Regions from separate parts of the Mucilaginibacter sp. 22184 genome, predicted to be linked through region 2. Evidence: riboswitches for the same ligand, from Rfam matches in the RefSeq annotation. Region 2 holds a riboswitch; the other holds the start of a gene.

Region 1 (3,513 bases), on a different contig from region 2:
CTTACTCAAAGCATTATCACGATATTGCGCACCGGGGTGTCCTTTAGCCAGATCTGCCGCATGAGCGGCTATTTTATAGGTAATTACCCCATCTTTTACGTCTTTTTTATTGGGTAAGCCCAAATGCTCCTTCGGTGTAACATAACAAAGCATCGCTGTACCAAACCAACCGATCATGGCGGCGCCGATGGCCGAGGTAATATGGTCATAGCCAGGAGCAATATCGGTAGTAAGCGGACCTAATGTATAGAATGGCGCTTCACCGCAATGAGCCAGTTGTTTGTCCATGTTTTCCTTGATCATGTGCATGGGGATATGGCCCGGGCCTTCAATAATGGTTTGCACATCGTGTTTCCAGGCAATTTTGGTTAACTCGCCCAGTGTTTCCAGTTCGCCAAATTGTGCTGCATCATTCGCATCGGCAATACAGCCTGGTCGTAAACCATCACCTAAAGAGAAGGCCACATCATAAGCTTTCATGATCTCGCAGATCTCTTCAAAATGGGTGTACAGGAAGTTTTCTTTGTGATGGGCCAGGCACCATTTGGCCATAATAGAGCCACCACGCGATACAATACCGGTAATGCGTTTGGCGGTAAGCGGCACATAGCGCAATAGTACACCAGCATGGATAGTAAAATAATCCACTCCTTGCTCTGCCTGCTCAATCAGTGTGTCGCGGAATAGCTCCCAGGTTAGGTCCTCGGCTTTACCGTTTACTTTTTCCAAAGCCTGGTAAATGGGAACGGTACCAATAGGCACCGGCGAATTGCGGATGATCCATTCGCGGGTTTCATGAATGTTTTTCCCGGTTGATAAATCCATAATAGTATCAGCTCCCCAACGACAGGCCCATACCGCTTTTTCTACTTCTTCTTCAATACTGGAAGTAACCGCCGAGTTGCCGATATTGGCGTTGATCTTCACCAAAAAATTACGACCGATGATCATCGGCTCAATTTCGGGATGGTTAATATTGGAGGGGATCACCGCACGGCCTGCGGCAACTTCCGAGCGAACAAACTCTGGCGTTATGTACCCTTTTGGTGTATTTGCACCAAAACTATGACCGGGGTGCTGATGACTCATCACCTCGTATTGCCCATTCAATTGCTCTTTTAACAGGTCGATGCACTGATTTTCGCGAATCGCGATGTATTCCATTTCGGGGGTAATAATACCTTTTTTTGCGTAGTGCATCTGCGATACGTTCATACCCGGTTTAGCTCTTAAAGGCTTACTTACGTGCGCAAAACGTAACTCATCCAGGCTTTGATCGTTTAAACGCTGTTGCCCATATTGGGAGGAGATGCCATTGAGTTGTTCCACATCATTCCGGTTCGTGATCCATTGCTCACGTAGGCGGGGGAGCCCTTTTTTTACGTCGATAGTGGCGTTTATATCGGTATAGGGGCCGCTGGTATCATAAACGGTAACGGGGGCATTGGGTTCTGTTTCGCCAAAGCGACCATGCAGTTTAGTATCGCTTAAACTAATCTCGCGCATGGCTACTTGTATATCATGCAGCTGTCCCTGCACAAAAACTTTTCTGGAGGCCGGGAAAGGCTCGGTAGTTAATACCTGGCCGGTTGGAATTTTTTCTTGCTTCATACTTATACAATTATTGAATTATTGATTTAGTGAATTAGTGATTGGAGCTAATTATTGATTTATTGATTTTTTGAAGGGGGGATTCATTTGCACATCATAATTATTGAATTATTGAATTAGTGCGTTCTATGAAGGGAAACTCATTTGCACATCCGCATATTTGCACATCTAACATCACCCTCCCTGGGTTGCTTTGATGATGACGATTTGATCTTGGTGGCTGACCTGTTGATCTGCCCAGTTGGATCGCGGAATAATGACCTGATTAATGGCTACGGCAATGCCTTTTGGCTGGGCATCAAATACAATAGCCAGCATTTGCTGTACATTGCACACATCGGTAACCTGGTAAGTTTGTTGATTTACGGTGATTTCCATTCTGCATCTAAAATTTCGACTTTAGGAATGGCCCCGTTTACATGGAGGAAAGAAAAAATAACCACATAGGGTTATCGTCACTTTTCCCTTCGGCAGTACTAACTGCATCAGGTTCAAAGGGTATTATCTCAGTCCATTAAAGGACACCCCTAAAGTTGCGGTAAACTTATAAAAAAATAGATAATTCAAAGAATTTTCAACTTTTTTAAATTCTTTGAATCCTACTGACATAAGGCTGTCACTAACCATAGGTTTCTTTGTAATACAAAATCAAAACAAAAGAAACCATGGAAACAAATGCAATCCCACAAGTAGAAAATTCAACTGCCCAGTTCATTTCACCTGAAACTTTTTTAAATAATTGGCAAGGACACCGCGGCCTAACCAGAAAAGTCATTGAGGCTTTTCCGGAAGATAAATTATTTGGTTATTCGATAGGAGGGATGCGTTCATTTGGTGTAATGGCTGTTGAAATTATGGATCTGTCACAATATGGTGTTGAAGGTGTAGTGACTGGTACATGGAGATCGGCCGAAACGCTTGATCATGCCACAGAAAAAGTAGCGGTTGAAAGTAAAGCGTCCATCTTGCAACGCTGGGATCAGATCACCCAGGAATTGAACGAATACTGGCCACAAATTTCACCCGAGCGTTTTCAGGAAGTGGAAGTAGCTTTTGGTGCTTATGAAAATAAAAATATCAATACGATACAGTATGTTGTAGACAACGAGATCCATCACAGGGCTCAGGGATACGTTTTTTTGCGTAGTTTGGGTATCGAGCCACCTGCATTTTGGGACAGGTTTTAAGCCAGTCCTTCTAATCACAAGCAGCCTGGTTGAGGCTGCTTGTGATTATTTTAAAGTAAAACCTATTTCGTATTCACAGTTGAATTTTGGTTATGAGCATGAACCAGTACCCAGAGATTATCAAAATGATGATCCATATTCTTATACGGCTATATCTCTATATCCTGCCTATCCTTTAACGCGTCAGTCAATTTTTTGTTAATTTTGACGCTTTGGTAAAAATCAATAAAAAATTGTATTCAAAAGACGAGGCATCACAGATCAGACAGGCTTTTTGGACCGCATTTGGGCAATACATAGCGCCGCAACTTTCGGCCGATGGTTTAAGAATTAACTGGATCAACTACAAAACAGGCATCAAATACCTTAACTTTAAAATGCAAACCGGTAATCGTCAGGCCTACATTGCTATCGAAATTTCTCATCCCGACGCCGGGATGCAGGAACTGATGTTTGAGCAATTCAAAGAGCTAAAAACAGTATTTGATGCTAATGTTAATGAAGAGTGGGACTGGGAGCTGCATACGCGCGACGAAAACAATAAACTGGTAAGCCGCATCATCAAAACGTTACCATCAGCAAGCATCTTTAACCGTAACGACTGGCCAAATTTGATATCCTTTTTTAAACCCCGCATCATAGCGCTTGACGAATTCTGGAGCGTAGCCCAATATAGTTTTGAACTATTTAAGTAATACAAGATGTGCAAATATGC
Region 2 (3,513 bases):
TGGGGCCACTAACACCAATAGCGTTGGTGCCCAGTTTTGAGGGGGCATTGTTTGTTTTTGCAGCGGGCGACAGATCTTTTTTACAAGCTGCCGTAAACAGTAGCACGAAGCCCAATGAGGCCACAGCTATCCTGTTAAAGGATAAATTGATAGATGTTTTCATGTCGGTTACTATTGTTTTTTTAGGGTAGATGTTAAGGTAGTTTCACGGTAGCCTTACCATACAGCGCGTTTGATACACTGCTCAGGTAAGTATGCACATCTGTATTGGGCAGGTTATAATACAGGTATATACCATAGCTATTATTAACGGTTTGCGTAGCCAGCGAAGCCGCGGTTGATGAGCTGGTGCTTTGGATATCAATAGCGGCAGGGCCCAAATTACTTTTGGCTAACCCTGGTACATTAGGTACGGAGTACGAACCATAAATAGCATTCCAGCTGTAATCAACTTTTGAGCCTACGGTTACGCCATTAAAGCTTAAGCGCGATGCTGCCGGGCCATAAAAGTAAAAAGAGATGATCTTGTTGGGCATCAGCTGTCGTAAGGCGGTTACCAGGTACACAAATGAGCTGGAGTTAGGTTGCCCGGTACCGTTGGTGCCGTAATCGGCATATTCATCGTCAAAGTCAATACCGTCTAGCCCGTAGGTGTTTACCGCGTTGGCCAGCAATTGGGCAAATGCCTGGGCGGCTGCCTGGTTGGGAAAATTACTAATACCCGCGCCCTGGTGATTACCCAAAATAGATAGCAATACCTTAATGCCTTTAGCCTGTAAGGGCTGTATCTTGGTGGCTTTATTATTTAATACAGTAGTTACCTGCGGATTAAAAAATAGCTCGGCTTTCTGGGTGCTGGTGTTATAATTGATATTGGCTGCGAAAATAATACCGATATCAAAAAGCGGCTGCCCGGTTGATAAGGTATACTTGCCCACATTCAAAATATCATTGCTGTTCACCTCTACGTAGCAAACGCCCTTAGGACCGCTAACACCAATAGCGTTGGTGCTTAATTTTGATGCGTCATTGTCGGTTTTCGGGGTGGGCGACAGATCTTTTTTACAGGCTGCTGTAAATAGCAGCGAAAGGCCTAATAAAGCAACAGATGCTTTGGTAATTGAATTAGATGTTTTTCTCATGGTCGGTTGTTAAATTGGTTTTATAAATTTTTAATAGGTTGTAAGTTCAAAAGCGGTGTTTTATCCATAGGCATCTGCTATTTTTATAGGTAACGGCAAAAATTAATGGGAATAAGTTAATAGGGGATGAGTCGGTGTTAAACGATTTAGCAATATGATACGCGTAGTTAAATATCTCATAAATATGATATCATTTTTGTTTTTCAATATTGTAGCAGGCATATAGGCAGGTTTTATATGCGTGATGATTTAATTGGTTTACAGTGATATAGACAAGCAATAATCAGGAATTGCCTACAAGGTTTTAAAATTTTTATTGTACAAGTTAATATTTTTATTTCGATATGTTTTTCTATAATATATCTGATCATGATATACCGGCATAAATGAACAAGAAAAACTACATTTGCTATGGCTTTAGGGGTATTCTGTACAGAATTGAGACAAACCCTTTGAACCTGATCCGGCTGATACCGGCGTAGGGAAAAGTCGGGAACTATTTCTGCCCGTTTGCTCAGTCCCGAGCCCTGTAAGCCCTGTTTTTATGAAAAGCATAAATCATGAATAAAAAAACACATAGTTATCCATCCGTATTAACCATAGCCGGGTTTGATGGCATTGGCGGCGCGGGTATCCAGGGCGATATCAAAACTATTTCGGCATTGGGTTGCTACGCTACTTCGGTGCTTACCGCGCTGCCGGTACAAAATACCCGTGGGGTGCAATCTGTTTATCCTATTCCTGCTGATGTAGTAGAGGCGCAGCTGCGTGCCGTATTGGATGATGTTTTCCCGGATGCTATCAAAATAGGGATGGTACATACTACGGCTATTGTAGACTCCATTGTAAATACGCTGCAGCAATATCCAAAAGTGCCGGTAGTGTTTGACCCGGTGATGGTATCCACCAGCGGGCACCGGCTCCTGGAGGATAGCACCATAGCCGTCATCGTTAAAAAACTGTTTCCGCTGGCTGCCGTTATAACCCCGAATCTGGATGAGGCCGCTGTTTTGACCGGGGTATCCATACACACTGTAGATGATATGCAGGCAGCCGGTAAAAAGATCATCGAGCTCGGAGCCCGGTCGGTATTGCTCAAGGGAGGTCATCTAAATGCTATAAAATTAACCTCCTTATATTTTACCGGCGATGGCCAGATACAAGAATTCAGTTTTGAAAAAATAGATACGCCAAACACCCGTGGAACCGGGTGCACCCTGTCATCGGCCATAGTCAGCTATATCGCCCGGGGAAGTTCACTGTCGGATGCGGTAGCATTGGCGCAAGAGTATGTTCACCAGGCTATACTGAATGGGAAAGATGCGCACGTGGGCAGAGGCAACGGTCCGCTGAATCATTTTTTTGATCCGCAGAAACTCATTATCAATTCCTAAGAATAGTAAAAAAAATAGATTTGTCATGCTGAACGCAGTGAAGCATCTATTGTTGAACTTTTCAATTGTAGAATAGATCCTTCGTTCCTCAGGATGACAAAAATGAAATAAATCCCCTCTATGCGCGAAGCGGAGAGAGGGGGTGACGAGCGCAGCGATGTCGGGGTGAGTCGATACCCCGCGTTCGATCCTTATCGCAAATCCACCCCGTTAAACCTCAAATACCCGATGGATTTTACGTTCTCTACATCGCGTAAAGTCCCGATCGCGTAAATGCCCCTGCCCGAAAAAATGGAGGTCAAAAACTCCATGCAATTGGTAAGGCATGCCACACATGCCTTATGGCTAAACGCCAGCAGTTTTAGAGGACATACTTATAATGGAATAAAGTAAGTTTTGTTATTCTACATTAATACCCTCTCAAGCCCTTAGCTAAATGCTAAGGGCTTGTTAATTTTTGTCCACTCCGGGTCTCTCGCAGAGGGCCCTGAGTTATTAGCTGTTCTCTATTCCCCTATAGAAAACCTCAGAGTCCCTTTCATGAGACCCCGAGGGAACACAAGAGGCTGCTATCCCAAAAAGGTGTCATGCTGAGCTCCGTCGAAGCATGGTGGGCAGGCCTCTGCGCTCTACCCTTCGACGGAGCTCAGGGTGACAGCCCCTTTTGATCCCTCAGGATCCTTTTCAGAAGATCCCTGGGGGACATCGTCGCCTTGATTTCTGCAAACTGCCCATTCACTCCTCACCACCCCCCCACTCAAAACTCATCACCAGTTGCCCATTTTATTTTATTGAGGTACATTTAGGGCTTGATTGACTAATTAAATGAAAAAAACTTTATTTACCTGTTTATGGCTGGCCATAACAGTTATCAGCGTTTACGCGCAAACCCCACCGCCCGATGCCGAATACATCAAGGCTAATTACCAGAAATACGAATACCAGATACCCATGCGCGATGGTAAAAAGCTGTTTAC

Evidence for each region. A riboswitch is a leader RNA that binds a small molecule or an ion and turns the genes downstream of it on or off. The one in region 2 is predicted to bind thiamine pyrophosphate.
Region 1: linked by a shared signal. The riboswitch ahead of thiS (sulfur carrier protein ThiS) and the one ahead of thiD (bifunctional hydroxymethylpyrimidine kinase/phosphomethylpyrimidine kinase) in region 2 are both predicted to bind thiamine pyrophosphate.

Annotation. Positions count from the first base shown of each region.
Region 1 is NZ_JBQEPI010000005.1:24,848-28,360, forward strand. Features, by position in the region: gene thiC (phosphomethylpyrimidine synthase ThiC) at 1-1,611, opposite strand, end outside; gene thiS (sulfur carrier protein ThiS) at 1,786-1,989, opposite strand; TPP riboswitch at 2,057-2,150, opposite strand; gene ACTJKG_RS12120 (DinB family protein) at 2,277-2,798, shown strand; gene ACTJKG_RS12125 (DUF4268 domain-containing protein) at 3,011-3,493, shown strand.
Region 2 is NZ_JBQEPI010000010.1:8,684-12,196, forward strand. Features, by position in the region: gene ACTJKG_RS21485 (endo-beta-N-acetylglucosaminidase H) at 1-163, opposite strand, end outside; gene ACTJKG_RS21490 (endo-beta-N-acetylglucosaminidase H) at 195-1,142, opposite strand; TPP riboswitch at 1,552-1,644, shown strand; gene thiD (bifunctional hydroxymethylpyrimidine kinase/phosphomethylpyrimidine kinase) at 1,703-2,536, shown strand; gene ACTJKG_RS21500 (CocE/NonD family hydrolase) at 3,362-3,513, shown strand, end outside.